DNA from 3 places in the Cobetia sp. cqz5-12 genome. Region 3 is predicted to be linked to each of the others. Evidence: predicted binding sites of a transcription regulator. Region 3 holds the regulator's gene; each other region holds the start of a gene.
What was found. The regulator LexA, encoded in region 3, represses DNA repair genes until DNA is damaged. The targets are predictions, from matches to a motif close to TACTGTNTANNTANACAGTA.

Region 1 (10,394 bases), 240 kb from region 3:
CGCCTGGGTCTCGCGGTTGCGGCCCTGCTTGGCGCTGCCGCCAGCGGAGTCACCCTCGACCAGAAACAGCTCGCTGTCGGCAGGGTCGGAGCTTGAGCAGTCCGAGAGCTTGCCCGGCAGCGCAGGCCCGGAGGTGACCTTCTTGCGCGCGACCTTCTTGGCGCTCTTCAGACGACGTTGGGCCGCCGAGATCACCAGTTCCGCCAGCGCTTCAGCCTGATCGACATGGTGGTTGAGCCACAGCGAGAAGGCGTCCTTGACCACGCCGGAGACGAAGGCGGCGACGCTGCGTGAGGACAGGCGCTCCTTGGTCTGGCCGGCGAACTGCGGATCGAGCATCTTCACCGACAGCACGAAGGCGGCGCGCTCCCACAGGTCATCCGCGCTCAGCTTGACACCACGCGGCAGCAGGCTGCGGTAGTCGCAGAACTCCTTGAGCGCCTCGAGCAGACCGGAGCGCAGGCCATTGACGTGGGTGCCCCCCAGCGGCGTGGGGATCAGGTTGACGTAGGGTTCCTGCACCAGCTCGCCGCCTTCCGGCAGCCACTGGATCGCCCAGTCGACGCCGTGCTCCTCGTCCTCGAAGTGGCCGACGAAGGGCGATTCCGGCAGGCGTTCGAAGCCATCGGTGGCGCCGAGCAGGTAATCGCGCAGGCCGTCCTCATAGTGCCAGGTCGTCTCGCTGCCATCGGTCTCGATTAGCACGACCTTGAGCCCCGGACACAGCACGGCCTTGGCACGCAGCAGGTGGCGCAGGCGCGGCATCGCCAGACGGGGGCTATCGAAGTAGCTCTCGTCCGGCCAGAAGCGTACCAGGGTGCCGGTATTGCGCTTGCCGACGGTGCCGATCTGGGTCAGCTCCTCGACCTTCTCGCCATTCTCGAAGGCGATGCGCTGACGCAGGCCATCGCGGCACACTTCCACTTCCAGACGCGTCGACAGCGCATTGACCACCGAGACGCCCACGCCGTGCAGACCGCCGGAGAAGCGATAGCTGTCCTGGGAGAACTTGCCCCCCGCATGCAGCTTGGTGAGGATCAGCTCGATGCCGGTCACGCCATGCTCGGGGTGGATGTCGGTGGGCATGCCACGGCCGTCATCGCCGACCTCGATACCGCCATTCTCGAGCAGGCGCACGCGGATTTCCTTCGCGTGCCCCGCCAGCGCCTCATCGACGGAGTTGTCGATGACTTCCTGCGCCAGATGGTTGGGCCGAGAAGTGTCGGTATACATGCCGGGCCGCTTGCGGACCGGTTCGAGGCCGGAGAGGACCTCAATGGAACTGGCGCTGTACTGACTCATCGCAGCCTTGTGTCCTTGGTGTTGACGTCCGCCAACCGACTCGCCCTTTCACGTGCGCGAGACGGACAACGGATTCCTGAAAAATGAGAGACCGGCGTCTGGCGTTCAGCATCAAACGCCCTGCCATGTCGTGCCAAGAGATGCCGTGTCCAGCCAGGTCATGGTGTGTCATGGCAGAAAGCACCACGCATGTGACCTGCTAGTCCGGCGCGACATGCATCGCCGCTGCGGTGGCGGGGGCCAGTCGGTGCCCGCCATGCGCCATGATCGCCGGCAGATATTCCGCCAGCTGCGCAAAGCCGTGATCGCCACCCGGCGTGATGATCAAGCGACTTCCCTGATAGAGCCCTGCGGCATCATTGACATCCAATGTCTCATCGGCCGTCGCCAACAGCACCAGGGTGCGCTGCGCCGTGACCGGCTCCGCTTCCAATGCGAGCAATCCGGGCCCGAAATCCTCGGTGACGGTGAACGTCACGCCGGTATAGGGATTGGCATGCACCGAGCCGAGCCATTCGCTGACCAGTCGCGCGGGACGCACTGCCGGATTGATCAGCACGCTGCGCGGTCCCTGACGCCAGACGCTCTGGGAAGGACCCGCCGGTCCCTCGAGACGTGCAGCCTCACGCGCGACCAGCCAGGTGGCCAGAAAGCCGCCCATGGAACTGCCGATCACCATGATGGCGTCATCGCAGGCGGGGTCTGCAGGGTCCAGCGCCAGGCGCTCACACAACGTGAGATAGGCCGCGTTGACCGCCGCCTGACCCGCGCCGGGTTCCGGGGGGATGTCCGGCATCACGCACGGCAGGCCGAACTGCTCTGCCGCGCGCTGCATCAAGCGCGCCTTGGGCGAACAGCTGGCCGAATTGAAGCCGTGCAAGTACAGCAGACCCTTGACGGGCGCGGTGGCGTGCATCGCTGCCGTATCTGACGGAAAGGGGGAATTGGCCATCAGCACTCCCGACAACACGTCAGACCGCGACACCTCCCCTCCCACGCCTCAAGATGGCAGGGTATCTCTCGAGCGTTCATGCGCTGGAGGCGGGGTTTTCGACGGTCCGCGTCGTACTGTCTAGTGTAAACGATTGATTCGCTTATAGGATAGCGAGAATACTGTATAAATCAACAGAGAGCGACGACTGACGCCGCCGCTCGTCTTGCTTGGCATGGCAGCATGCCCTCACACACTCTCTCACTCACACCCTTGCTTACATCCGCCGTGGGCTCAACGCGGGTCCTGATCCTGGGCTGCCCACACCGCTTCGATCAGCGCACGGCTGGAGGCGTCCAGCGTCTCGAAGCCTTCGCCGCTGGTCATGGTCGCTTCGGTGGCGGTGGCGATCTGCTTGCCCAGCTCCACGCCCCACTGATCGAACGGATTGATATCCCAGATGGTGGCCTGCACGAAGACCTTCTGCTCGTAGAGCGCAATCAACGCACCCAGGGTTTCCGGTGTCAGTGTTTCCAGCAGCAGCGTGGTCGACGGCTGATTGCCACGGTAGCGCTTGTGGTTCGGCTGCGCCTCATCACCGGGGATGGCGTCATCACCCAGCATCAGCACACGTGACTGGGCGAAGCAGTTGGCCAGCGTGAGGCGGTGCTGCGCCTTGAGGTGAGCGCGTGTCTCGGCGTCCTCGACATGGTCATAACGGCACATCGGCGCGATGAAGTCACACTCGACCGCCTGGGTGCCCTGGTGCAGCAGCTGATAGAAGGCATGCTGGGCGTTCGGCCCCAGCTGGCCCCACAGCACCGGACAGGTCGAGTAGTCGATCATCTCACCATCGTTGGTCACTGACTTGCCGTTGGATTCCATCTCCAGCTGCTCGAGGTAGCTTGCGAAGTATTCCAGGCGACCGTCGTAGGGCAGGATGGAGTGGGCGCGGATATCGAGGAAGTTATTGTTCCAGATACCCGCCAGCGCCAGCAGCACCGGCAGGTTGTCTTCCAGCGGCGCGGTGCGGAAGTGCTCATCCAGCTCATGCGCCCCGGCCAGCAGGCGACGGAAGTTGTCCATGCCGACATTGAGCGCGATGGGCAGACCGATGGTGCCCCACAGCGAATAGCGGCCGCCGACCCAATCCCAGAACAGCAGCTGATGTTCCGGCGCGATGCCCCATTCGGTCATCTTCTCCGGCTTGGCGGAAGCGCCGATGAAGTGCTGACGGTTGATCAGCGCTTCCAGGCGCCCTTCCGGGTCGAGGCGTGATTTGAGCCAGTCGCGCGCGGTGCGGGCATTGGACAGCGTGTCGATGGTCGAGAATGACTTGGAGGACAGGATGAACAGCGTGGTTTCCGGGCTGAAGGATTCCAGATAATCCGCCAGCTGAGAGCCATCCATGGTCGAGGCGAAGTGCACGCCGATCTCGTGGATGTCCTTGGGACGGCAATCGCTCAGGGCGCTGGAGACCATCAACGGGCCGAGGTCCGAGCCACCGACCCCGAGGTTGACCACATCGGTGATCGGCTTGCCGGTAGCGCCGCGCCACTGGCCGCTATGGAAGGTGTCGACCATCTCGGCCAGGTGCTCGAGGCTCTCGTGGATGGCCGGCACGATATCCTCGCCGTCCACCTCGAGGCTGGCGGAGCGCGGCAGACGCAGCGCGGCGTGCAGCGCCGGACGGTCTTCGGAGCGATTGACATGCTCACCGGCCAGCAGGCGCTTGATGCCCTGCTCGACACCGGTTTCGCGCGCCAGATCCAGCAGCAGCTCCAGGGTCTCGCCCTTGAGGCGCTGCTTGGAGAGATCCAGACGCAGTCCCGCGGCAGAGCGCGTGAAGGTCGCCACTCGGTCACGCCCTTGCGCCGCATCCTCGGCGAACAGGTCCTTCAGATGCACATCAGCCATCTGCTCTTGATGATGGCGCGCGAGAGCCTGCCAGGCCTGGGTATTACGACGCGCAGAACGTGCCGCTGATTGAGTGGACATGGCCACCTCTCTCCTTGAAGTGTAATGACCGGCCCTGCATGGCCCGGCCTGAAATCGATTGATGGAGGCCTCACCCGCCAGCCGTGACGGGTGCGTCACGGGCGCCGAATGCGTAGAATGGCGGGCCCGACGGGGCGCTCTGCCCGGCCGGTCCTCGGCCACAGGCATGTCGCCCTGGCCCACTGCCCGATGAAGCCTTGATCCATGAGTGATGCATCTTACCGTGACGCGATATTTACGACACCCCTTGACCGTGTCGCCAGCTTCTCCTTCGACGAGCAGGTCGTCAGCTGCTTTCCGGACATGCTGCGCCGCTCGGTGCCGGGGTACGGTCAGATCATCGCCATGCTGGGCCTGATGGCCCGCGCTCACCTGCGCCCCGGGGCGCGGGTCTATGACCTGGGCTGCTCACTCGGTGCTGCCAGCATGGCGCTGGCCCGCGAGATGGCGCCCGAGGATATCGAGATCGAAGCCGTCGACCTGTCGGCACCGATGGTCGAGCGCGCCAGTCGTGAGCTGGCCGACGCCTTCCCGGCGCATCGCATCACGGTCAGCCAGGCAGACATTCGCACCCTCGACTACCAGCCAGCCGGCATGATCGTGGTCAACTTCACGCTGCAGTTCCTGCCGCCAGAAGATCGCGATGCCGTGATCGACAAGCTGTTCGCGGCGCTGGAGCCCGGTGGCGTGTTGATCCTGTCCGAGAAGATCATCAGCGATGACCCGGTCGAGAATGCCTGGCTGATCGAACGGTATCATGACTTCAAGCGTGCCAATGGCTACTCCGATCTGGAAATCTCCCAGAAACGCGAGGCCCTTGAGGACGTGATGAAGCCCGACAGCCTCGACACGCATCATGCTCGCCTGTCGCGCGCCGGTTTCGCGCGCAGCCATACCTGGCTGCAATACCTGAACTTCGCTTCGATGGTCGCCTTCAAAGCCGCCGAATGACCGCTACGCCAGCACGGACCCGACCCAGCGCATGAGCATTTCCCCGTATGACCGCGACCTTTACCGCGCCTTCACCGAGCTTGCCTGTGAGCCAGGCGCCGTCGGCGATGGCTTCGCCCGCTGGCTGAGCGCCCTGCCTGAACAGCTGGCCAATGGCCTGGACCGCAAGCGTCATGCTGATCTGAAGGCCTGGCATGGCGCGCTGGAAAAGCTGCCCACCCTGCCCGCCGAGCGCGATGTACAGCTGGATGCCGACCGGGTCGGTGCACTCTTTCCGACTGGCCTGAATAGCAGCCAGCTGCGCCAGAGCGAGAACCTGCTGCGCGCGATGATGCCGTGGCGCAAGGGCCCCTATCAGCTCGACGAGATCCATATCGACACCGAATGGCGCTCCGACTGGAAGTGGCAGCGTATCGCGCCGCACCTGTCGGATCTCACCCATCGCCGCGTGCTGGATGTCGGCGGCGGCAATGGCTACCACGGCTGGCGCATGGTCGGTGCAGGCGCGGCCTTCACGCTGGTGATCGACCCTTCGCCGCGCTTCTACTGCCAGTTCCATGCCGTACGCCACTTCATCGGCGCGGATCACCCCCAGGGCCGCAACCTGCACTTCCTGCCGGTGGGTATCGAGGATGTGCCGGCGAAGATGACCGCCTTCGATACCGTCTTCTCGATGGGCGTGCTCTATCATCGTCCCTCGCCGATGGACCACCTCTTCCAGCTGCGCGACACCCTGCGCCCCGGCGGCGAGCTGGTGCTGGAAACCCTGGTGGTGGAAGGTGACGTGACGACGGTGCTGATGCCCGGCGAACGCTATGCCGCGATGCCCAACGTCTACTTCCTGCCCTCCTCCCAGGCGCTGGCCCACTGGTGCGAGCGCGCCGGCTTCAAGGACGTGCGCATCGTCGATGAAGCCGTGACCACCCTGGACGAGCAGCGTGCCACCGACTGGATGACCTACCACTCGCTGAGCGACTTCCTCGATCCCAATGACGCGAGCCTGACCCGCGAAGGCCATCCGGCGCCGCGGCGTGCGGTGCTGATCGCCACTCGCGCCTGAACTGCGCAGCGCCTTCTCTCCCAGCGGTGTCTGCGCTAGGGCAGACGACACACGACGGCGGCGCTCATCGAGCACCGCCGTCTTCGGCTCTCGCGTCTCAGACAATTCCCAGACGCTGCGCCTGTCGGTAAAGATTGCCGCGATCGACCTTGAGCCTGCGCGCGGCCTCTGCCCAGTTGCGATCACTCGCCAGCCAGACTCGCGAGATGTGCTCGCGCTGAAACGCCTCGGTGGCATCGCGCAGTCCCAGCGCTTCATCGATGTCCTGCAGGACATGACGCTGTGCCGGGTTCGCTCTCCCCGACTGAATCGTGCCATGCCCCACCTGCGCGCCCTGAATCTCCTGCACCGCGCTGACGGCCCGCTCGAGTGACACCTCGCCATTGACCTCAAGGCCCAGCAGTTCCGGCGTGATCACCACCAGCTGGCGCCCATCGGCGCGCAGACGAGTCGAGTGGGCGCCATGCGCGAGCCGGGCATGCAGCGCGGCGCGGCTGATGCAATGCTCCAGCTCACGCACGTTGCCGGGCCAGGGGTACTCGCACAGCTGGCGCTCCGCCGCCGGCGTCAGGCGCAGATTGCCCAGCCCGAGGCGCGTGCGATTGTGTTCAAGGAAGGTGCCGGCCAGCGCCAGCAGATCCGCACGCCCGCGCTCACGCAGCGGCGGCACCCTGAGCGGATAGACGCTCAGACGGTGATAGAGGTCTTCACGGAAATGCCCGGCGGCGACCTCCGCCTCGAGATCGCGATTGGTGGCCGCGATGACACGCACATCGACCCTGACCACGCGATCGCTACCCAGCGGCTGCAGCTCGCCTTCCTGCAACACCCGCAGCAACTTGGCTTGCAGCGCCAGTGGCAGCTCGCCGATCTCATCCAGCAGCAGGGTGCCACCATCCGCCATCACGAAGTGGCCACGGTGATCATGGGTCGCGCCCGAGAAGGCGCCACGCCGATGACCGAACAGCGCACTCTCGACCAGCTCCGGCGACAAGGCGGCGCAGTTGATGCGCACCAGCGGCCGCCCTGCCCGCGGGGAAGCGTCGTGCAGCCGCTGGACCACGCCCTCCTTGCCCACACCGGTCTCGCCCTGCACCAGCACCGTCATCTCGGTATCGGCGACCGCCTCCAGCTGCGCCTCGAGCCTGGCCATCGCCGGGCCACGTTGCGGGCAGGCCATAGCGCTCTGTGATGCCATACCTGTCGGGGGCACGACCGTCGGTGCCGAAAGCCCCGACCTGCCGGCCGAGGCCCCCGCGACCCACTCCTGTCGCAGTGACAGCGACAGACAATGCGCGGGGAGTGACAACCAGGCCTGCAACTCCTTAAGCGGCAGTGTCAGCTCGTCGGTGCTCGCAAAGGCGCACAGCGATTCCAGCGGGGCCAGCACCCCCGGCGTCAGTGCGTCGAAGGTCATCACTCCCAGCAGGGTATCGCCCTCACGCAACGCGATACCGGCGCAGTCATGCACCAGCAGATCCGACCCATGCACGTCCCCCAGCAGGCCATCGAAGGGGTCCGGCAGATCGCTGTCCAATGCGAAACGATGCACTCCCGTGTGCTCGGCGATCGCCTTGAGCCGCGGATGCTCCGCCAGCGCGAAGCGTCGCCCGCGCACCTCGGCAGGCAGGCCGTAGGTGGCCAGTGGCAACAGCTCGTCACGCTCGGGCAGGTAGCGCATCAGGGTCGCCGCCTCACCGGGCAGCTGCTGCATGATCGCGGCCAGTAGACGCGTCCATGGCAGCGCGCGCCGCTCGCCGCCCTCCTCGCGGGACAACCAGGCGGCGAGCCAGGCATTCACGGCCGCGACCGGCGTATCGTTCAGGGGCAGGTGGGCATCGGGCATGCGGTCATCCTTGCGGGTATCGGGAGTGAGAGGGCTGAAGATTGATGTCATCATGACACGCTTGATGTCATTAGAACACGCCACATGACCATGTCATTTTGACATCATAGACCTACAGAGTGCATGACGACTGGCCTCGAGAGTTGGCACGCCCCTTGCCATAGAGGGAGGGACATCAATCAGAGGTATCGTCATGCTGACCAACGCCCAGGAAGACCTGATCGCCGCCACCGCCCCCGTCGTCGCCGAGCACCTCAATGCCATCACGGCGCGCTTCTATCCGCTGATGTTCGAGCGCTATCCCGAGGTGAAGCCGCTGTTCAATCAGACCCACCAGGCCAGCGGCGGCCAGGCCCGTGCGCTGGCCGGCGCCGTACTCGCCTATGTCGGCGCACGCCACTCGCGTGAGGCGGTGGACCGCCTGCTGGCGCCCGTGGTCAGCAAGCATGTCTCGCTCAATATCCTGCCCGAGCACTACCCCATCGTCGGCGAGTGCCTGATGGCCACCATCGGCGAGGTGCTGGGGGACGCCGTCACGCCCGAGATCGCCGATGCCTGGGGCGCCCTCTACGGGGAACTGGCCGCTGTGCTGATCGCCGCCGAGCAGGGCCGCTACGACAGCTTCGCCGCTACCCGCGGTGGCTGGCAGGGGCTGCGCCGCTTCCGTATCGTGCGCACGCAGGACGAGAGCCGCGAGATTCGCTCGCTGTACCTGGCGCCGGTGGAAGGCCCGATGTTCTCCTTCCTGCCAGGCCAGTACATCGGCATGCGCCTGACGACACCCCAGGGCGTGATCCATCGCCATTACAGTCTGTCCCACGCGCCGGACGAGCGCTTCTGCCGTATCTCGGTCAAGCGTGAGGCCCACGGCCAATCCAGCCAGTACCTGCATGCGCTGAAGGCAGGTGACGAGATCGACCTGCTGCCGCCGGCCGGCGAGCTGACCTTCGAGCATGCTACCCCGCAGAACGTCGATACCCCGGTGCTGTTGCTGTCGGCCGGTGTCGGCCAGACGCCGATGCTGCCGCTGCTGACGGCGGCGCTGGCGGCGGGCCGCCAGGTGATCTATCTGCATGCGGCGCGCAATCCTGAGGTGCATGCCTTCGACACCACGCTGCAATCACTGGTCACGCAATATCCCGAGCAGCTGCATTATCAGGTCTGCTACGAACAGGCCGAGACGCTGCCGCCCCATGCGCACCTGGGCATCATCGAACGCGACTGGCTGGCACGTCAGATTGCCGCGACCGGTTCCAGTGCCGAGTCGCTGCAGGCCTTCGTGATCGGCCCGCATGGCTTCATGCAGAGCATGATCCAGCACCTCAACCGTATCGGCGTACCGCTCGCCCAGTGTCACCACGAGCACTTCGGCCCCTCCGCCCCGCTCGCCATCGACACTACTGTCGCCTGATGCGCCAGTTGTCAGCCGCACCATGCAAAAGCCCCCATCGCCTTGCGGCCATGGGGGCTTTTGCATTCTCCGGCTTCATTCCAGCAGGCCGTGTTGTTATTGCGTGTCCAGCGTTGTTGTTGGTATTTCGCTGACTTCCATCCTGCTGTCGCTACAGAACGGAATCAGTTGGTGCGGCCGAGCAGCTCGCGCACATCTCGCGCTTCCCAGTGCGGGAAGTGCTTGCGCACCAGCGCATTGAGATCGGCTTCAAACGCGGCCCAGTCGGTCTGCTGGGTAGTAGCCTGGGTGCCGGAGCGACCCACGCCGCGAATCATGCCCGCGCCGACGGTCACGTTGCTCAGACGATCGATGACGATGAAGCTGCCGGTCCCCGGGCTTGAGCGGTAGTCGTCCACCGGCACCGCCTGGGTCAGCTCGAGCTGGACGCGGCCGATGGCGTTCAGCGCCAGGCTGTCACCCCCGTGATGCTCCAGCGTGTTGACGTCGTAGAGGTAGTCGATGGCGCTGACCTGACCGGTCAGGTCGCGGGTCGCCAGCTTGATATCGTACTGGCGGCCTGGCTGCAGCGGCTTCTCGTGCATCCAGACGACATCCGCTTCCAGCGCATTGGAAAGCGGCAGTTCGGCATCCGCCGCCACCAGCCAGTCGCCACGCGAGATGTCGATCTCGTCGTCGAGCGTCAGGGTGATGGCCTGCCCCGGATAGGCAATCTCGAGATCACCATCGAAGGTGACGATGCGCTCGATGGTCGAGGTCTTGCCGGACGGCAGCACCTTGACGCTGTCACCCGGACGCACGACACCGGCCGCCAGAGTGCCGCAGTAACCGCGGAAATCGAGGTTGGGACGATTGACGTACTGCACCGGGAAGCGCAGATCGCTGAGGTTCTGGT
Region 2 (10,394 bases), 600 kb from region 3:
ATGATCGAAATCGGTGACGGTGAAGATGGCATCCAGCGTCTCGTTGTCGCGCCTGACACTGCCATCGCGCACCATGCCGCCTGCGCGGATCTGACGCCCCTGGGGCGCCTCGCCATTGGCGATCTGGGTCGGGGTATAGAAGGCATTGATGTTGGCGCGCAGAGCATAGAGCGTGAGGCCCACCGCGAGGGCGGCCAGCAGCACGATGGCCGTGACGATATACAGGCACTGCTTGCGTTTGGGAGTCATGGTCAGGGCTCGGTCAGGGCAAGGGACGTTCATGCCTCTCGCGGCCAGCGGGACGACTGGCACGGGAGGTCGAGAATGGATTCAGGAGCGGGCGGATTCCCGACGCAGGCGACGGCGGATATCGGCCTCCACCGCGCGACGGGACAGCCGCGTGGCAATCACCAGCCCCGCGAGGCACGTCGCCGTCAGCCCCCAGGCGGACCACACATACAGCGCATGGCCGCCCATGGCGAAGAACTCGCTGACACTCGAGAAAGCGACATCGGGCAGGCTCATCAGTGATCACCCTCTGTGGAAACGGAGCCCGCAGGCGAATTCTGGCCGGGGCGTGAGTCCGAGTGCGGCCTCAGCAGATCACGCACCCACTGCTTGCGGCTCTCGCGACGCAGGACTTCGACGCGAGTGCGCATCAGCACCAATGCGCCGAACAAGGCGTAGAAGCCGATCACCATCAACAGCAACGGAATCCACATGCTGGCCGGCATCGGCGGTGCTTCGCTGAGCGTGAAGGTGGCCGGTTGATGCAGTGTGCTCCACCAGTCCACCGAATACTTGATGATCGGGATATTGACCATGCCGACCAGCGCGAGGATCGAGGCCGCACGCGAACCGCTGTCACGACTGGCAAAGGAGCCACGCAGCACGATCACGCCCAGATACAGGAACAGCTGGATCAGCATCGACGTCAGCCGGGCATCCCAGATCCACCAGGTGCCCCAGGTGGGAATGCCCCATACCGAGCCGGAGAACAGTGCCAGCGCCGTCATCAAGGCGCCGACGGGAGCGGCAGCCGTGGCGATCATGTCCGCCAGCTTGATCTTCCACACCAGGAAGAGCAGCGCGCACACCGCCAGCAGCATGAAGCACGACTGGGCGAGAATCGCCGCCGGCACATGCACATAGATGATGCGGAAGCTGTTGCCCTGCTGGTAGTCGGCGGGCGCGAAGGCCAGCCCCCAGACACTGCCGGCCACCAGCGCGATGATCGCCAGGGCCCAGAACCATGGCAGCCAGCGCTGGCTGGCCGCGAAGAAGGTCGCCGGTGCGCCCATGCGATGCAGCCACGGCCACAGTCCGCCCTTGCGGGGGCGAACCTTGCGGGAAGGCGCTTGAGGAGAGTCGGAATCGGCGGTCACACGGGCCTCTTGTCAGGGGCAATGAAGAGCCTTGCGAATGCCCGAGAATACTCGGGCAGCGTCATGCAGTTCTTGATCGGGCTAGCCATTGATGCTCAGCCTGAGTCCGGCGGCGATGGCGAGCGGCGCCAGCAGCAGGGCCAGCGCCAGCATCGCGCCCAGAATGGCCAGATGCGCCAGACTGGGCATGCCGTTGACGGCGCTCTGTACGGCGCCGGCACCAAAGATCAGCACCGGGATGTACAGTGGCAGGATGATCAACGAGAGCAGCACACCGCCGCGCCGCAGCCCGACCGTCAACGCTGCACCGATCGCACCGATCAAGGACAGACTCATGCTGCCCAGCGACAGCGAGGCGATCAACACGGCAAAGGCAGCGCTCGGCAGGCCAAGCATCACCCCCAGCAGTGGCGCCATCAGGGCAAGCGGCAAGCCGGTCAGTAGCCAGTGGCCCGCCACCTTGGCCAGTACCAGCAACGGCAATGGCTGCGGTGTCAGCAACAGTTGCTCGAGGCTGCCGTCGTCCAGGTCCTGCCGGAACAGGCCATCCAGTGACAGCAGCGTTGCCAGCAACGCCGCCACCCACAATAAGCCCGGTGCCAATGTGGCCAGCAGCGCCTTGTCCGGTGAGATGCCCAACGGAAACAGCGTGATCACCAGGGCGAAGAACACCAGCGGATTGATCAGCTCACTGCGTCGGCGCAGCGCCTGACGCAGGTCGCGCGCGAGGGTCGCCTTGAAGGCACCGGCCAGCGAACTGGTGGGCGGGGCCTCGGGCAGTGCCGTCAGCAGCTCATGGTTCATGCCGAGACGCTCCCTCTCGAATCCACGCCTGCGGCGTGTCCCAGACATATCCGTCGCAAGCGCGAGGCCTGTGAGAAGCGATGATGAGTCGTCATCACCACGCTGCCCCCACGCTGGGCGTGGGCCAGCAGCAATGCTTCCAGCGCCTGAACGCCGTCGCGATCGATGGCGGTGAAGGGCTCGTCCAGCACCCACAGCCGGCGTGGCGTCAGATGCAGTCGCGCCAACGCGATACGCCGCTGCTGACCGGCGGACAGCTGCTGGGCAGGCACATCCTCGAAACCGGCCAGCCCCACGGCGTCCAGCGCCGCCCAGGCAAGCTCGCTGCGAGCCTCTCCCCCCTCCTGCGATTGACCACCAAGTGCCTGATACCAGGCGAGGTTTTCCAATGCGGTCAGGGCACCCTTGATGCCGGGCTGGTGGCCCAGATAAAGCAGTGAGCCCAGAAAGTCATCACGTATCCGCGAGGTGGGCTGGCCGCGCCACAGCACTTCTCCCTCGTGATCATGGAACTGCCCGGACAGAATCTTGAGCAAGGTGGTCTTGCCACTGCCATTGGGCCCTTCGACCTGCAGGATCTCTCCCGCATGCAGCGAGAGATCCAGCCCCTCGAACAGCCAGCGCTCATCACGCTCACAGCCGAGCGCCACGACCGTCAACAGAGGCGGCGCGCTACAGACTTCATCGCTGGCAGGCTGGCTGGGCATCCCGAGTACTCGCGGCTGGGCCATCGCGGAGTGCGACATCAAAGGCTGACTCCGAAGGGTCACTGCGTGCCATTCTACGAGCTGAGACCGACACTGACCACCGAGCAGCCAATCGCCTGACCTCAGAGCCCCGCCATGACGGGCAGTCAAGCACTCGAGAAATAAATCAGCGACTTGTGATGCACATTCATACGACACACTTCCGCTGAATTGGCGCCAGTCAATTCGCTCACCTCTTGCCACTTCGCGAGAGCTTGCTATGATGCAGACACTGTATACAAAAACAGTATCCATACAGTACCTTCATCACACGCCTGCCGAGTGCAGGCACAGACTGATCGGGTCGGCTCAACGCGTTGTCAGCATGTCCGCGGAGCCTAGCAGGCGACAGATGAACTCAGCCTGACGACCCTCCACGCTGCACCGCAGGCCGACGCACCATCCGCGCCGACCGCATGGCATCAGGGGATAGCTCATGTCACGTCTTCACGCTCCGCACTACCTTCAGCGTCTTCACAACCTGCCGCTCAATGACCAGGCCTGGCAGGAAATCACCGCCAGCGACATGATGGATATCCCGCTGCTCGGCAACATCACCGCCGGCATGCCCATCGAAGCCATCGCCGACTGCGGTACGGTTGCCGTGCCGACACGCATGGTGCGCCGCAACACCTACGCCCTGCGCGTGCGCGGCCACTCGATGATCAACTGCAATATCCATGATGGCGACATCATCATCATCGAACGCAGCGAAAGCGCCGAGAACGGCGAGACCGCCGTGGTGATGATCAATCAGCAGGAAGTGACGCTGAAGAAGCTGTATATCGAGAAGACCGGCGTGCGCCTGCAGCCGGCCAATGACAGCATGGCCCCCATCTATCTCAAGAATGCCGATATCGAAGTGCTGGGCATGGTGATGGGCGTGGTCCGCGGCAATGCCGTCACTCACTGAGAGCGATGCTTTGGTAAGATGGCAAGATGAGCTATCAGATACCGGCACTGGCGCCCGAGGCGCACCATGAACACAGCATCGAGATCGAGAAGAGCCGCTTCATCGCCTGGCTGGCCCATGCCCCGACGCCAGACGGCATGACGCGGCTGCTGGCCCAGGCGCATCTCGCCCACCCCAACGCGCGCCACCACTGCACGGCGTTCATCGCCGGGGCGCCGAATGAGCAGAACGCCATCGGCTTTTCCGATGATGGTGAGCCGGGTGGCACCGCCGGCAGACCGATGTATCAGGTGCTCGACGGCAGCGGCGTCGGCCAGGTGGCCTGTGTGGTGATCCGCTACTTCGGCGGCATCAAGCTGGGTACCGGTGGCCTGGCGCGCGCATACAGCCGCGCGGTGCTCGAGGCGCTCGAGCACCTGCCCACCACGACCTTCACGCCGCGCACGCCCAGGCGCCTGAAGGTCGGCTTCGCCCATGAAGCCGATGCTCGCCACTGGCTGAGCGGCTACGACGTGCCGGTGGATGCCAGCGACTATGGTGCCGATGGCGTGGTGTTGACGGCGGGCTGGCCGCAAGGTGGCGCCCAACCGCCGCTGGAAGAACTGCATGCGCGCCTCAAGGGCGCACTGGAAGTGCTCGAAGACCAAAGCTGAGCGTTTCCGACAACCTGACTCCCCCCCAGTGACCTCTGATTCCCGATAGCACAAACGCCACCGCCGCTCCTCTCAGAGCGGCGGTGGCGTTTTCGTTCATCATGCTCACCCCATGTGGCTCAGCTACAGCGGATACATCGGGTCAGAGAGCATCTACGTAGTTGGCGATGTTGGTCCTCGCCTCTGACAAAGCCCCCACCTTTTGCTCATCGCCCATGTTGAGGCCTTCAGCGTATATGAAGTGCTGCTCAGTAATGCCCATCAGCCCAAGCATGGATTTGAGATGCGGAGTCTGGGAATCCAACTCACTGCCCGCATACATCCCGCCACGTGCTGCCAATACCAGTGCCTGCTTGCCTTCCAGCAGACCTGACGGCCCCATCTCGGTGTAACGGAAGGTCTCGCCGGCACGCAGCACCCGGTCGAACCACGCCTTCATCTGCGTCGGCAGGCCCAGATTGTAGAGCGGTGCCGCGACGACCAGCAGGTCTGCCTCTCTCAGCTCGGCCAGAAAACCATCGGACAGTGCGGCGAGCTTGCGTTGCTCGGCGCTGCGCTCATCCGCTGGCGTCATCCAGGCCTGCATTTCCACGCCATCGAGATGCGGCAGGTCACGCTCGACCAGATCATGGTGCGTCAGCTGAAATGGCTGCCCGGAGGCCTCGAGCGCACTGAGGAAGGATGTGGCCAGCGCACGTGAATTGCCCTTGTCAGCGAACAGGGAAGCAGACACCAGCAGGACATTGAGCGAAGCTTTTGACATGTAGAGGGTCTCCATCAAGGTGAGGCGCGATCCTGTCGACGGTATTCGACCCGATCCGCATGCACAGCATGATAAATGAACCATTCCACACGAAAAGCGACTTAAATCGCCTATATCATTCGAAAAAAACGAACACTATAGCCAGTCATGCCCCTTATTCGGCCCCCGGCTGATAACGGAACGCCTCGCCACAGCCTTTCAATTCCTGCCCTGCAATCGTCAAGGTCGCCGTCAGGGGATAGGGCGCGCCCTGCATGGAATCGAAGCAGGCACCCGGCGCGACCACCAGCTGCAACGGCTCGCTCTGCTTGCCGTCAGTCGAGAGCTGCGCCTTGAGCACACGACTATCGCTTGCCTCTCGGGCGACCCGATAAGGCAGCTTCACCACCTGAACACCTGACGAGCGAGCATCAGCCTCTGCAGAGCGCTCGGATGCCTGCGCCTCGTGTGGCGACTCGAGCAAGCCCTGCATAGCCGTCAGCGTCAGCAGATTGTGCTGGCTGTCGAGACTGACCTGCCAGCCCGGCTCATTGCCCTGCGCCACCAATAGCGGCTTTTGCGTCGTTGGATGAATCACGCGCCGATCATCCTGCACACACTCCAGATTGCCGCGGGCATTCTGCAGCATCGCCTCGGAACCCTTGAACCACACCTCCAGCCCCTCTTCGCCGGGCAGTGCCTTCCCATCACCGGACGCCTGCCCGGCCGGCGATGCACCGGCATTGGCCTGATAGCGCGCGCCCGAGGCACTGACGACCCGCTCCAGGGTATAGGCATGCCGCCGTGACCACAGCCGCAGCCAGTCATGCGACGCCTCGGCATCACCTTCGCTGAAGGCCATCAGCAGATCCTGCGCCGGAGTGCAGCGCCATACCTGATACTCGCTCGCTCGGGGCGGGGGCAGAAAGCTGGAGGGCAAGGTCACGGCAGCGGCCTTGCCCAGCGACTCCGCACTGGGCGGCGCAGGCTTCTTCGCCACTTCATGCACCACGGGACCCGGGTCCTGCGCGGGGGCCGGCACCTTCAGCGGCGGCTGACCAGCCCTCCCCCCTGTCGTGGCGTCCTGACTCCACGGCAGGGAGGTACATCCGGCCAGTAGCATGGGCACCGCCAGAGGCGACAGGCGCAAGCCTGCTCGCCCGGCAGCGATCACCCCTGGCGTGAGGCTCGTGGCCCACCCATGAGGCAACGCACGGGAAATGGCAAAAAGACGACAGCAATGACGTGACATGATGAACCCTCCCTGGGCATGTCGGACGACAAGATGCAGCGCAGGACTCGCGCGACGAGACACTGCGGCATGGCTGGACTTCAAGGCGGAGACGGCGGCCTTCCTGGCGCACTCTGCCAAAGTCTATCAAGCGCAGTGAGCCTTGTGGGGATGGGAATACACTGTTGGCGCAAGACACGTGCCCTGCCGGCCTTGCATGACACCCTCCTGGCATCCGACTCCGGCCCCCTTCATGTTCCAGCGCCCCCAGTGATACGCGAATCGCCATGAATATGAGACAGTGTCATGAGCGCCCTCTGGCAGCCGCGCGTCATGATGGTGACCTTCCACGACGTACCTTTTTCAACCTATCAACATGAGCACCATTCATCATGCTTGAATTGCGCCATCTGCGTACCCTGCTGGCCCTGCGTGATGCAGGCTCGCTGGTCGAAGCCGCGGAGCGTGTCCACCTCACCCAGTCCGCCCTGTCCCATCAGTTGAAGGACCTCGAGGAGCGCCTGGGCGCGCCACTGTTCATCCGCAAGACACGGCCGGTAGAATTCACGCGCGCCGGACAGCGCCTGTTGTCGCTGGCAGAGCAGGTACTGCCGCAGTTCCGCATGGCTGAGCGCGACATTGCCCGCATGGCGGGAAGCGAGCAGGGCCGACTGCACATGGCCATCGAGTGCCATAGCTGCTTTCAGTGGCTGATGCCCACGGTGGATCGCTTCCGCGATCACTGGCCGGAGATTGAAGTCGATATCCCCTCGGGCCACAGCTTCGCTCCCCTGCAGGCATTGGGCCGTGAGCAGCTGGACCTGGTCATCACCGCCAACCCGGTGGAGATGACCGGCATCCAGTACATCCCGCTGTTCCGCTATGAGGTCATGCTGGCCGTGGCACGCCAGCATGCATTGGCCATCAAGGGCCATGTGGAGCCGCAGGACCTGTGTGACGAGACCTTGATCATCTATCCGGTCGAGCATGATCGCCTGGACGTCTTCACCCAGTTCCTCGAACCGGCCAATGTGAGCCCGCGCGAGATCCGCAGCGCCGAGATGACGGTGATGATGATGCAGCTGGTCGCCAGCGGCCGCGGCGTCACGGCGCTCCCCAACTGGGCGCTGGCCGAATATCTGACACGTGATTACGTGCGTGGCCTGTCGCTGGGCGACGGTGTCTGGGCGACACTTTACGCCGCCGTCAGAGAAGACCTGCTCGGCACGCCGTGGATGGACGACTTCCTGCGTACCGCCCGTGAGACATCATTCGAGGTGCTGAGTGGCGTGAAGCCTGCCTGATACCCGGGCTTCAGCGCTTACGAGGAATGGATACACGAAAGCCCCACCACTCGATGCCTTGCGGCCTGTCGAGTGGTGGGGCTTCTTGTCATTGCTGTTCACTGCGTATTCGCGCCATATCACTACGGCTTGCGCGCAAGACTTTTCTTCAGCACAAACAGAACCGCCCCAGCATGAGCTGGGGCGGTTCTTGACATCTATCATCTCAAGCGGAAAGCATTCCGCAATGAGTGATGATCAGTCGATAGCCTTGACGTTGGCTGCCTGCAGGCCTTTCTGGCCCTGAGTCACGTCGAAGGAGACCTGCTGGCCGTCCTGCAGGGTCTTGAAGCCATCAGCCTGGACTTCGGAGAAGTGAACGAACAGATCGTCACCACCGTCAGCCGGAGCGATGAAACCAAAACCTTTAGCGTCGTTGAACCACTTAACTGTACCTGTAGCCATGAGAAATTCCTCTCTGATTAGCATGTTTGAAATAACGGGCATTACCCGAAGAGCGTGGGCAAAGCAAAACCATGCATCAAATCAGCGAGGCTTCTCGGGGCGCTCAAGGCGATTTACCGAGCAGCACAAGCGACTGAGTGGTGCGTCTTGCTATCCAACAGGGGCTACATTGCACGCTAACCCATGATCACGTCAAGCCTTTTCGACAATCACTTCACACAGTCGTCAATCGATGCCACTCAAGCCATGTCAGAAATCCACCTTCCGGCAGCTGCAGATTCGGCGCATCGGTCCCCAGCAGCAGGCGGTCCCCCTCGAGCGTGACCCGCCGCACGAGCGTCACCTCATCCCAGTCGGCGATCGTGGCCAGCGACAGATGATGGCAGACCTCTTCCCGCTCACTGTCCCACTGCCAGCGCCCACAGTAGGCAAAGCCTTCACGAAAGGCGGCGACCAGCTGATCATCCGTCGGCGCCATCCCCAGAGGCTGACGGTCACAGGACACCAGCTGCACACTCATATAGCCATTGGCCATGTAATGCAGCTGGCCCTTGCACTCGCCCAGCGGCTCCAGCTCGCGTCCATCCGGCCAGGCATACCAGAAACGCTCGAGCCGCCATGCGCCGATCAAGTCAGGATGCAGTGACAAGGAAGATTGCCGCATGGCCGATTCCTCAAACGGTCGTGATCAGGTGGTGTGCTCGTCATGGAGTGACGGCGGCTTGACCGGCGGCAAGGGCACAGGCGCCTTGCGTTCCAGCTGACTGGAGGTCAGTGGCAGCAACAGGCTGAAGCGTGCGCCCTTGAGCGACCTGCCCTTGTCCACCACCACACTGCCGCCGTGGGAATGCAGGATCTTCTGCACGATGGAGAGCCCCAGCCCGTAGCCGCCGGAGGCACGCGTACGCGAATCATCCAGGCGCGCAAAGGGCTTGAAGACCTTCTTGCGGTCTTCCTCATTGATGCCGGGGCCATCGTCCTCGACATCGAGCCTGACCACCTGCGGGTCACTGGTGATGCGCACCAGCACACGGGAGTCCGCATGCCGGCAGGCATTGGAGACCAGATTCTGCAGCGCCCGCTGCAGATAGCGCGCCTCGGCCTCGACCTCCAGCGCCTCACCTTCGATGCTCAGCAGCAATTCAGGGTGCAGCGGCGCCAGCGTCTCGCAGACCTGCTCCGCGATCTCACGGCAATCCACCATGCCGAGATCCAGCTGGATACCGGCGGCATTGTTGAGGCGGGCGTAGGTCAGGATCTCGTCGATCAGCTTGTCGAGTTCCTCGATGTCACCGTCTGCGCCCTTTATCTGACGCTGGACGAAATCATCATCGACCATGTCCTCGATCATCTGCAGTGCGAAGCGGATACGCGCCACCGGGGTACGCAATTCATGCGAGACCGCTCGAATCATGTCCTGCTGCGCGCCCAGCAACCCCTGCACCCGCTCGGCCATGCCATTGAAGGCCATGCCGAGACGCCCGAGAAAGTCATTGGACTCGATGCGCACTCGCGTATCGAGATAACCGCCCGCAATGCGTGTCGCAGCCTTTTCCAGGCGCGTCAGGCGCGCCTCCAGTGAACGCACCACCAGATAGATGACGCCGCCCAATAGACTGATGACCGCCAGTATCATGGCGATGATCAAGGCCGGCGGTGTCGTCTCGAAGCCGCGGATGGGCCCGACCTTGAGCATGGTGCGGTCACCCAGACGAGTATAGAGCGCCATCGCCTGACCGTGACTGGCCACGTTGAGCACCACACGACCGGCCTCCAGGCGGCTGGCCTGCTGCGCATCGAGATTCTGCGGAATGTCCGGCAGCAGCGCGAAGGACAGACCGGAGGCCTGCTGCAGCCGGGCCAGCAAGTCGCTGCGCTGCTCGGCATTCATGGGCTGCAGGGTGTCATGCAGCGACACCATCAACCCGCGCAACTGCCGCTCCGCGAGATGCAGTAGCCGGAATTCCAGCACTCTCTCTTCGCCCGGCACCGCCATCAGCAGCTGCCAGCCGGCGTCATCATGGGGCCGTACCAGCGGCCGCCCTGCTTCAAGGCGGCGCTGCTCCCACCAGCTGAGGTCAAAGACCGCCGCCGGTGCCAGCAACAACCGCCCATCCAGCAGCTGGGCGGTCCGATTGAGGAAGGCCCCACGCTCAGCTTCCGGCGTGGCCG
Region 3 (10,394 bases):
TGTCTACAAGCTGGAAGGCGCCGACACCCTGCGCTTCGCTACCGACATGGATGACGCCGAGAAACGCTTCAGTTTCTGTGAGACCTTGCTGGACCTGCTCAACGCCAAGACCAAGGCCGCCTGACCCACCCACTCACCTCTGTGCACGTGAAAATGCGCAGAACATGAAAACGGCCTGCATCGCGGATGCAGGCCGTTTTTTCTGGTAGTCAGACCGCCGCACCTCTCAGGGGACAAGCGCCTCACGCATGGCGCGCCAGAAGCGCTGCCAGCAAGCACTGCACCCTGGGCATGCCAGCCTCGATAACGGACTCCGTGCCCGCGCGGGTCGGCTCCTCTTCGCCGACGCCTGCGGCATGGCTGATCACCAGACACAGGCTGGCATATTCCATCTCGAGCTCACGGGCCAGTACGGCCTCGGGCATGCCTGTCATGCCGACCAGCGTATTGCCATCGCGCGCCATCAGGCGGATCTCGGCAGCCGTTTCCAGGCGCGGCCCCTGCACCACGCCCAGCACCCCGCCGGCCGTGAGGGGCAGCCCCGCCTCGGCCGCCGCCGCATGCAGTTCCTCGCGCCAGACCCGATGATACGGCCAGGCGAACGACACATGCTGAAACGGCTTGAAACGCCCATCGAAGAACGAGCCCTCGCGACCGGTGGTGTAATCGATCAGTTGGTCCGGCACCACCAGCGTGCCCGGGGTCAGCGTCGGGTCGATACCGGACACGCAGTTGACTCCCACCACATGGGTTGCGCCCGCTTGTTTGAGCGCCCATAGATTGGCGCGATAGTTGATGCGATGCGGTGGCACCTTGTGCGGCTGACCATGACGAGCCAGGAACAGCAGCGGCTGCCCATTCAGACGCCCCTCCACGACACCACAGGAGGCCGCCCCCAGGGGCGTTTCCTGACCGCCGCGCTTGAGCACTTCCATCCCCACCCAACTGCCGAACCCCGTCCCACCGATCACCGCCAGCATCGCCCGCCTCCTTGCCACCCGTGTGCAGGAACCTCTCGGGACCGGACCCTCCGCCCCCCCCCCTCAGCGAACGCTACTCCGAGCCAACCGACAACGACAAGCACAATCGTCATGTCTTGCGTCAAGAGAACAGAAAAGGCCCCGAAAACGACACCACCCGCCGCGGTTGCCCGGGCGGGTGGTGATTGAATGCCAGCGTTGACGATGGCTATCGCACGCGATGGCGATGTCAGCCGGCGATGGCGACTGCCATCGGGCAGGTCCTGATGCAGCTCCTTGGGCTACAGATCTCTGGTCTACAGACCCTTGGGCGCGTAGATGCCCGGCGCGTTACGCCAGTAACCCTTGTAGTCCATGCCGAAGCCGAACAGAAAGCGGTCTTCGACGTCCAACCCACAGAAGTCGGCCTTGAAGCCCGGGAAGGCCTTGCGGTCATGCTTCTTGTCGACCAGCACGCAGCTGGACACGCTGCGCGCGCCGGCTTCACGGCAATACTCGAGGATCGCGGCCAGGGTGCCTCCTTCATCGAGGATGTCATCGACGATCACCACGTCGCGGCCGGCCATCGGCAGTTCCGGGTTGACGCGCCAGAACAGCTCGCCGCCGCGCATCGCGCCACGATAGCGAGTGGCGTGCAGATAATCGACTTCCAGCGGGAAGTCGAGACGGGTCAGCAGCTGGCCGGCGGTGATCAGGCCGCCGTTCATCACGCAATAGAAGATCGGCATGCGATCGCCGAGGTGTTCCGTCAGCTCAACGGCCATGCGGTCGAGTGCCACTTCAAGGTCAGCTTGCGGGATCAGGCAATCGGCGTTGTCCATCACCTCACGCATTTCGTCATGCAGGGCGGTGAGAGTCTCAGGCGTCGGAGTCAGCATCGGGAGTTTCCTGGGTGTCACTGGCCTCATCTCCACGCCGGACAGGCGCAGAAGAGGATGTAGCAGCGGCGGTTGAATCAGAACGGCGGCGGGACCCGCGCGTCTGCGTGTCTGATGACGCCGCGGCGTTCTCTGCCTCGGCGTCGTGTTCATGGTGGCGTCCTTCGAAGGACAGTACATCGGCAAAGTGCAGACGCTGCCCCGGCAGCGCCACCTGGGCATCATGCTCACGGATGATGTCGTGCACCTTGAGCAGGACATCCTGCTTGATCGCGTGGTACTTCACCCAGTCGGTGGTGCGCGTGAAGACATAGACGAAGAAGTTCAGCGAATGCTCACCGTAGGTGGTGAAGTTCACGATCTGGGTGCGCGTCTGGTCGATCTCGTCATGGCCTTCCAGCATCTCGCGTACCGCGGCAACGATGGGGCCGACCTGGGCGGCATCCTCATAGCGCAGCCCCACGGTCTCGAAGATGCGGCGGTTGTACATGCGCGACGGATTCTCCACCGAGATGCTGGTAAAGATGGCGTTCGGCACGTAGAGGGGCCGCATGTCGAAGGTGCGGATGCGCGTCAGGCGCCAACCGATATCCTCGACGGTGCCCTCGATCTCGCGGTCCGGGGAGCGGATCCAGTCGCCGACCTTGAAGGGCCGGTCGAGATGGATCATCAGGGCACCGAAGAAGTTGGCCAGCAGATCCCGCGCCGCAAAGCCGACCGCGATACCGCCGACACCCCCGAAGGCCAGCACCCCTGACAGCGAGACGCCGAGATTCTGCAGGATGGCCAGCCCCACCAGCACGACCACGACCGCACGCAGCAACTTGCTGATCGCCGAGGCCGTGGTGGCATCCATCGCGTTGACGTTGGTGCCGGGCGGCGGCATGGTGCGCAGCGCCTCGAAGCGCTTGACCATGCGAATCAACGCCCAGGCCAGCGCCAGCAGGGTCACGATCTGGCGCGCCGTGCCCAGGTACTTCTCGGCCCCGCTGAGGCTGAACTGGCCGGCGATGATGCCGAGCGCCAGCAACACCCCCATACTGTAGAGCCAGAATGACAAGGGATGACGCAGGCCATGCACCAGGGCGTCATCCCACAGGTTGCGGCTCTTCTCGGCATGCGCCGCCAGGCGAGTGAGCACCACTCGTTCGATGAGGTGCAGCAACAGCACCGCCAGCAGCAGCAGAGCCAGATTGATGCCCCACAGCGGCAGACCAAAGGTCTGCTCGACCCATTGGCGCAGCGGCTCGACCCATTGATTGATCATCTCTTCGGCAGGCGCTGCCAGCTTGTCGGCAGCAGCCTCGGTGGCGGATTGCTCAGCCATGGGAATTCCTTGCCAGTCTTCGACTCGAAAAAGACACCGCGTGCCTGATTATTGCGCGCTACCGGACTCAGAGGCCGACGACGTGTCAGACGCCTCGGCACTGCCAAGCGTGCCCGAGGGCATGGCAACCTGCTGTGATGCCTGGCTGGCCGCCATCGATTCGAGCCGCGCGTGGGTGCGCCGCCAGCGTGCCAGCCCCACCAGGCCATCCAGCGTCGGGCGAGCCCGCGCATAGCGCAACCGCGCCTGGCGCTTGCCTCGGTGGCGCTGCTCATCGTCATCGAGGCTGTCGAGCACTTCGCGCGCGGCGGCCGGGTCATTGCAGACCAGCGCCATGTCACAGCCGGCGTCCAGCGCCAGGCGCGCACGCTCTGCCGGGCCACCTTCCGCGACTGCCGCCGCCATGCCCAGATCATCGGAGAAGATGGCGCCCTTGAAGCCGAACTCTTCGCGCAGCAGGCCCAACCAGCTGGGCGAGAAACCCGCGGGACGTGCATCGAAATCCGGATAGACCACATGCGCCGGCATCACGCCGCCCAGACGCTCGGCGAGGGCCGCGAAGGGCTTGAGATCATGTTCGCGCAGCTCGCGGAACGGACGCGGGTCGACCACGCGCTCCAGATGGGTATCGGCCGAGATGCCACCATGCCCCGGGTAATGCTTGCCGACGGCGGACATGCCCGCCTCCTGCAGCCCATCGATGAAGGCGCCGCCCACCGCGATGACGTCTTCCGGCGTGGCGCCGAAGCTGCGATCACCAATGATGGTCGAGCCCGCCACATCGATATCCAGCACCGGCGCAAAGGTGATATCACAGCCGATGGCTGCCATTTCCATGCCCAGCAGCCAGCCGGCATCGCGTGCCAGACCCAGGCCTGCGGCCTGGGCGTCTTCGCCGCAACCATCACAGTCACGGCCGAGACAGCACTGTGCCAGGCTGCGCATCGATGGCAGGCGTGTCACGCCCTCGCGCAGACGCTGGACGCGCCCGCCCTCCTGATCGATGGCGATCAGCAGGTGGGGATTCACGCTGCGAATCTCGCGGCTCAGCTCCAGCACCTGCTCAGGAGAAGCGCAGTTGCGCGCAAACAGGATGACGCCCCCGACGGCAGGGCGTGCCAGCAGTTCACGTTCGTCGCGGGCGAGGGTCAGCCCCGCAACATCGACCATTACGGAGCCCAGTGGCTGTGTCATGTCATCCTTCCTGTCCATGGCCTGCGGCAGTGATGTCCCGTGTAGAGAGGAATCACGACCGCCAGGACTTCATGTCTTTTACGGGGCTTGGCAGCCTGGAAGAAACGTGATGAATCAGGCTGCCAGCGCGAGGAAAGGCGCAATTCTAGCCGACTGAACCCCTATCGAACAGTCGCGACCAGCTGCACCCCGGCAAGGGACTGCCACACGGATTTCGGTGACGGCTCATGGAGGGTATCAGACTCGGACACCAACGCCTTCAGACATGCAGCAGCACCGGTGTGCCGGGCACGGCCTCGGCAAAGAGTCGCAGCAGGTCGTCATCACGCAAGCGAATGCAGCCGTGGGACGCCGCGACGCCCATGGGTTCCGTGCTGGGCGTGCCATGAAAATAGATGTAGCGGCGCAGACTATCGACCCGCTCACCGCGGGCATTGCGACCGCGATTGAGGCCGGGCTCGCGGCCGCTGAGCCACAGAATGCGCGTCAGGATCCAGTCACGCTCAGGATGCTCTAAGGCAAGCTCAGGCGTGAACACCTCACCCGTGAAGCGCCGTCCGCGATAGACGGCGCCACGCGGATTGCCCGCCCCGATGGCGGCACGAATCACATGCCAGCCGGTTGGCGTGCAACCGCTGCCGTCGAGCTCGCCGATACCGTTGAGGCCGCTGGAGATCGCGCAGGCGTGCACCAGCGCGTCAGGGCCGGCCGCGGGGGGCGGCGCATCACGACTGCCACTCGGCGCGTCATTGCGTATCTCGAGGCTCTGGCGTGAGAGATCCACCGCGACCCAGCAGGCCATCAGCTGGCCGCCTGGGTGACCGCCTCACCATCCCCGAGCGAGGCCGGCAACGGCGCTGCCATCGCCGCGACCACCACCGGCCGCATGTGCTGAATCAGCTCACGCACCGTGGTGTGATGGCCGTATTCGGCCTCCTCGATATCGCGCAGTGCATCCAGGCCCGAGAAGGTGAAGATCACGCTGCCGAGCATGAAGTGCAGGCGCCAGAAGCGCTCGTTGTCCGGCAGATCAGGCGTCGCCAGCTTCAGAAGCTCGGCGAAGCGGCTGAAGACCGTGCCGTAATGCTCGCGGATATAGCGCCGCATGTGGCCCTGCCCCTGGGTATAGGCCAGCCCAAGCAGGCGCATGAAGGTACGCAGGCTGTTGCGCTCGGCCGGCACCTCCAGCACGGTGCGCGCCATCACCTCCAGCAGGACCTCCAGCGGCACCTGACGCCCGGCGTATTGCTGCTCGACGCTGTCGAGTGCCGCGTGGAAACGCTCACTGAACGGATCGAGATAGCGCGCGAAGACCGCCTGGATCAGCGATTTCTTGGAGCCGAAGTGGTAGTTCACCGCCGCCAGATTGACCTTGGCCTTGCTGGTGATGTTGCGCAGTGAGGTCTCGGCGAAGCCGCGCTCGGCGAACAGCACCTCGGCAGTATCGAGGATGCGGGTAACGGTATCGGTCTGGGCCATGGGCGGAACCCTTGTCAGGTAGAAAAGGACTGGAGTCGTAGGTCACGGCGCAAGCCCCGCACGGCGACTCTCTCATGAGGTGGTGCTGGTTCACGGCAAGGCCGCGTACGATCAAGGCATGTTCGAACACGGCCCGCTCGAGCACGGCATGTTTGATCATGCCTCGACCGGCCACCGCCATCGACGAACATTCGTTTGAAACACTTTGATTCTAGCGCGCCATGCCATGACTGACAATTCTCTCGCGTTTCAAACGCCAGAGGTTTAGCCAAGACTGATATTCGCTGAACGCTGACCGTGGCGATCCAAGGACTCGCAATATCCGTCCCTCCCAGACAGCCCGCCTGACCTCATCAGCAGAGCCTTTGACATCGGGCAAGCAAGGTCACCAGACAGCGATCTCTCGACGACTACCTGCCCTTTGAGGCCACCACGCAAGCCACGATGCCTTGCATGACCGCCATGACTGGATACAATGACAGTTGTATGGATGCACACCCCGTGCCGTCAGCTCAAGATGCCGCCCAGGCCAAAGGCAATGCCATGACCCAGCCGCTTACTCCGCGCCAGCAGGATGTCTTCGACTTCATCATCAAGACCATCAAGTCCTCTGGCTACCCGCCGACGCGGGCCGAAATCGCCCAGGCGCTGGGCTTCCGCTCGCCGAATGCCGCCGAGGAGCATCTGCGCGCCCTCAAGCGCAAGGGCGCCATCGAGATGGTGCCGGGCACCTCACGCGGCATTCGCGTGCCGTCGCTGGCTGACGTCGACGACAGCGCCAACGATGGCCTGCCGGTGATCGGGGAAGTGGCTGCCGGCAGCCCGATTCTTGCCAGCGAGCATATCGACCGCCACTGTCCGCTGCCGAGTGACTACTTCTCGCCGGCTGCCGACTACCTGCTGCGTGTGCGCGGCGTGTCGATGAAGGATGTGGGGATTCTGGAAGGCGACCTGCTGGCCGTACACCGCACCACCAGCGTGCGTGACGGCCAGATCGTGGTGGCCCGCCTGGGGGATGAAGTCACCGTCAAGCGCTTCCGCCGTGACGGGCACTACGTATGGCTGGAAGCCGAAAACGAGGACTTCTCGCCGATCAAGGTCGACCTGCGCACGGACAGTCTGGAGATCGAGGGTCTCGGGGTGGGCGTCATCCGCGATGGTGGCCTGCACTGAGGCCTTGACCAGCAGCGCTTTGCCCAGCAGAAAAGCCGCACGCATCGCACAAAAAAACCCGCCTCGAGGCGGGTTTTTTTGTGCGCGAAGCATGAGCGATGAATCAGTGCACGATGCCTTCTGACTGCTCGTCCTCGTCTTCTTCGCCATCCCAGAGGCGAGTCCGGGTGATGGCGTGGTCGATCATCTCACGCGCGACCTCGAAACGATTGTCACGCAGCAGATCAGCGGCCTCGTCCGAAATGCGAATGCTGAGCAGCGGCTCACCTTCGCTTTCCGCGGCGCGCAGAATCACTTCACCATCTTCCATTTGCACAATTTCAAGTACGGCGGGATCGGACACGTCATTCCTCCTGCACGGCATCTCGCGAGATACCGGCGTCGTTGTAATCGTCAGCGCGACGGCTGGCAAGCCCGGCACCGCGCTGCCATCAGCGACGCAGAAAAAAGTACGACCACAGCCAGAGCCATGGTCGTACCGGAGAATGCAGGGCTTGCCACAATGCGATCAGTCTAGCACCCGTGAAGGCGAAACGTCACCCGATTGCCATCCGCCAGTCATCACCAGCGTGCAGCACCAGATCAACGCCTGAACCTACCACTCGACACTCGACTCGCGCAGCTGCGGCAGCAGCGCCTTGAATGCCGTGATGGCAGCGCTGAGCCGCTCGGCCAGCGAGGCGTTCGAAGCTGCCGCGATGATCAGGCCATCACCACGCGAGCGCGATTCCTCGCGGCGAGCGGCACCGTCCTCTTCATGCAGGCGGGTCACATCCGCGACCAGCTCAGACAACCAGCTGTCGGGACGCTCCAGCAGGCTGCGCAGCTGCTCGACCTCGGCAATGGGCGTCGGCGGGGTGGAAAGGCGCTCACGCCAGCCACCCTGCGGCCAGCGCGCTGTCACGGCACACTCTTCCAGCAATGACGCCAGCGCAAGCTCCAGTAGGGCGAGCGCGCCCTCCTCACCGGCCATGCGTCGTGCCACGGCATGCTCATCGTCGCCAGAGGCTGCTGACTGGGCCAGCAGCAACTCGGCCTGATACAGCAGCTGATTGGTACGGGCACGCTGGCTCATCAGCTCTTGGCTCCCTTGCGCTTGTCCTCGACGACCCAGCGGCCGTTGTCATAGGTCGCCTTCCAACCGGTCGCCTTGCCTTCCTCATCGGTCATGACGTATTGAGCCTTGACCTTGCGCGAGAAGCGAATCTGCGCCGGACGTCCGTCCGGGTCCTGATCCGGGGCATCAAGAATGAAGTGATACTTCTCCGGCAGCTCGTCGGCATGCGCCTTGAGCTCCTTGACCAGCGGCGGACGCGTCTCGCGATTCTTCGGGAACTGACTGGCCGCCAGGAACAGGCCACTGGCGCCATCGCGCAGTACGTAGTGGTCCTCGACCTTGACGCAGGCAAGTTCCGGCATCGGAATCGGGTCCATCTTCGGCGGCGCTACCTCACCGGACTTGAGCAGCTTGCGGGTGTTCTTGCAATTCTCGTTGGTGCAGCCGAAGTACTTGCCGAAACGCCCGGTCTTGAGCTGCATGTCGGAGCCGCACTTGTCGCACTCGATCACCGGGCCATCGTAACCCTTGATGCGGAACTGTCCTTCCTCGACCTCGTGACCGACACAGTCCGGGCTATTGCCGCAGACGTGCAGCTTGCGCTGCTCATCGATCAGGTAGCTGTCCATCGCGGTGGCGCAGATCGGGCAGCGACGCTTGGCGCGCAGCGCATCCGTCTCGGCATCTTCACCGGCATCGGCCGCCACGGCTTCATCGCCCGGCAGCAGATCGATGGTGGTCTTGCAGCGCTCCTTGGGCGGCAGGTTGTAGCCGGAACAACCCAGGAAGACCCCGGTGGAGGCGGTACGGATCTGCATCTCGCGCCCACAGGTCGGGCAGGCGATGTCCGTCGGCACCGGCTGGTTCGGACGCATGCCCTCTTCGGACTGGGCGTGGTCCAGCTCGGCCTTGAACTCGGCGTAGAAGGTGTCCAGCAGCTCGCGCCAGTTGCGCCCGCCATTGGCCACCTCATCGAGATAGTCTTCCATGCGCGCCGTGAAGCCGAAGTCCATCAGGTCCTTGAAGGACTCGCTGAGGCGATCGGTGACGATGTCGCCCAGCTTCTCGGCATAGAAGCGACGGTTTTCCAGCGCCACGTAGCCACGGTCCTGGATGGTGGAGATGATGGCGGCATAGGTGGACGGACGGCCGATACCGCGCTTCTCCAGCTCCTTGACCAGGCTGGCCTCGGTGTATCGCGCCGTGGGCTTGGTGAAGTGCTGCAGCGGCTGCAGCTCGACAAGGTCCAGCTTCTCGCCGATGGCAAGATCCGGCAGCGACTGATCCTCTTCCTTCTTGCCCATCGGCTTCATGACACGCGTGTAGCCGTCGAACTTGAGCACACGGCCCTTGGCACGCAGCTCGTAGCCATCCACTTCGATGGTCAGCGTGGAGGACAGGTATTCGGCCGGCAGCATCTGACAGGCCACGAACTGACGCCAGATCAACTCATACAGACGCTCGGCGTCACGCTCCATACCGGCGAGATCGGTGGCGCGGCGCGACACTTCGGAAGGACGAATCGCTTCGTGCGCTTCCTGGGCGCCCTCCTTGCTGGAGTAGACGTTGGCCGCTTCCGGCAGGTAGTTGCTGCCGTATTCTTCGCTGATGAAGTCACGCGCCGTGGCCACCGCGTCCGCCGACAGATTGGTCGAGTCGGTACGCATGTAGGTGATGTAACCCGCCTCGTAGAGACGCTGGGCCATCATCATGGTCTTCTTGACCGAGAAGCCGAGACGACCACTGGCCGCCTGCTGCAGGGTCGAGGTGATGAACGGCGCGTTCGGCTTGGAGCGCGTCGGCTTGTCTTCACGATTGGTGATCGCGAGCTTGGCCGTGCGCAGCGCCGCGATGCGATCCATCGTCTCCTTCTCGCTGGTCGGACGGAAGGCCTTGCCATCCTGACGCGCCAGCTCGAAACGGATCGCTTCACCACTGGCGGCGGCCAGCTCAGCGTGGACATCCCAGAACTCTTCGGGGATGAAGGCGCGGATCTCGCGCTCACGTTCGACGATCAGCCGCACGGCAACCGACTGCACGCGACCGGCGGACAGGCCACGAGCGACCTTGGCCCACAGCAGCGGCGAGACCATGAAGCCGACGACGCGATCCAGATAGCGGCGTGCCTGCTGGGCATGCACGCGATCCATCTTCAGCTCGCCCGGCTCATCGAAGGCCGCCGTGATCGCCTTCTTGGTGATCTCGTTGAAGACCACACGCTTGTAACGCGAATCGTCGCCACCGATGGTCTCGCGCAGGTGCCAGGCAATCGCCTCACCTTCGCGGTCCAGATCCGTCGCGAGATA

Region 1: a site for LexA is predicted at 2,414-2,433, ahead of F8A90_RS05240 (YqiA/YcfP family alpha/beta fold hydrolase). Genes of this name have one in related genera too.
Region 2: a site for LexA is predicted at 3,166-3,185, ahead of F8A90_RS01820 (LexA family protein). Genes of this name have one in related genera too.

Annotation. Positions count from the first base shown of each region.
Region 1 covers NZ_CP044522.1:1,220,356-1,230,749, reverse strand. Annotated here, with positions in the region: gene parE (DNA topoisomerase IV subunit B) at 1-1,302, opposite strand, end outside; gene F8A90_RS05240 (YqiA/YcfP family alpha/beta fold hydrolase) at 1,502-2,254, opposite strand; gene pgi (glucose-6-phosphate isomerase) at 2,528-4,231, opposite strand; gene cmoA (carboxy-S-adenosyl-L-methionine synthase CmoA) at 4,436-5,182, shown strand; gene cmoB (tRNA 5-methoxyuridine(34)/uridine 5-oxyacetic acid(34) synthase CmoB) at 5,214-6,242, shown strand; gene norR (nitric oxide reductase transcriptional regulator NorR) at 6,340-8,088, opposite strand; gene F8A90_RS05215 (globin domain-containing protein) at 8,282-9,499, shown strand; gene cysN (sulfate adenylyltransferase subunit CysN) at 9,664-10,394, opposite strand, start outside.
Region 2 covers NZ_CP044522.1:384,474-394,867, reverse strand. Annotated here, with positions in the region: gene ccmE (cytochrome c maturation protein CcmE) at 1-249, opposite strand, end outside; gene ccmD (heme exporter protein CcmD) at 331-525, opposite strand; gene F8A90_RS01835 (heme ABC transporter permease) at 525-1,301, opposite strand; gene ccmB (heme exporter protein CcmB) at 1,467-2,189, opposite strand; gene ccmA (cytochrome c biogenesis heme-transporting ATPase CcmA) at 2,186-2,935, opposite strand; gene F8A90_RS01820 (LexA family protein) at 3,372-3,848, shown strand; gene F8A90_RS01815 (IMPACT family protein) at 3,875-4,501, shown strand; gene F8A90_RS01810 (FMN-dependent NADH-azoreductase) at 4,644-5,264, opposite strand; gene F8A90_RS01805 (MliC family protein) at 5,419-6,366, opposite strand; gene F8A90_RS01800 (LysR family transcriptional regulator) at 6,867-7,778, shown strand; gene F8A90_RS01795 (cold-shock protein) at 8,016-8,222, opposite strand; gene F8A90_RS01790 (lipocalin-like domain-containing protein) at 8,437-8,886, opposite strand; gene F8A90_RS01785 (ATP-binding protein) at 8,911-10,394, opposite strand, start outside.
Region 3 covers NZ_CP044522.1:984,176-994,569, reverse strand. Annotated here, with positions in the region: gene mfd (transcription-repair coupling factor) at 1-124, shown strand, start outside; gene F8A90_RS04260 (S-methyl-5'-thioinosine phosphorylase) at 243-980, opposite strand; gene F8A90_RS04255 (hypoxanthine-guanine phosphoribosyltransferase) at 1,277-1,858, opposite strand; gene F8A90_RS04250 (mechanosensitive ion channel family protein) at 1,839-3,185, opposite strand; gene nagZ (beta-N-acetylhexosaminidase) at 3,234-4,379, opposite strand; gene F8A90_RS04240 (L,D-transpeptidase) at 4,639-5,181, opposite strand; gene F8A90_RS04235 (TetR/AcrR family transcriptional regulator) at 5,181-5,858, opposite strand; gene lexA (transcriptional repressor LexA) at 6,402-7,031, shown strand; gene F8A90_RS04225 (hypothetical protein) at 7,135-7,374, opposite strand; gene F8A90_RS04220 (DUF6586 family protein) at 7,627-8,106, opposite strand; gene topA (type I DNA topoisomerase) at 8,106-10,394, opposite strand, start outside.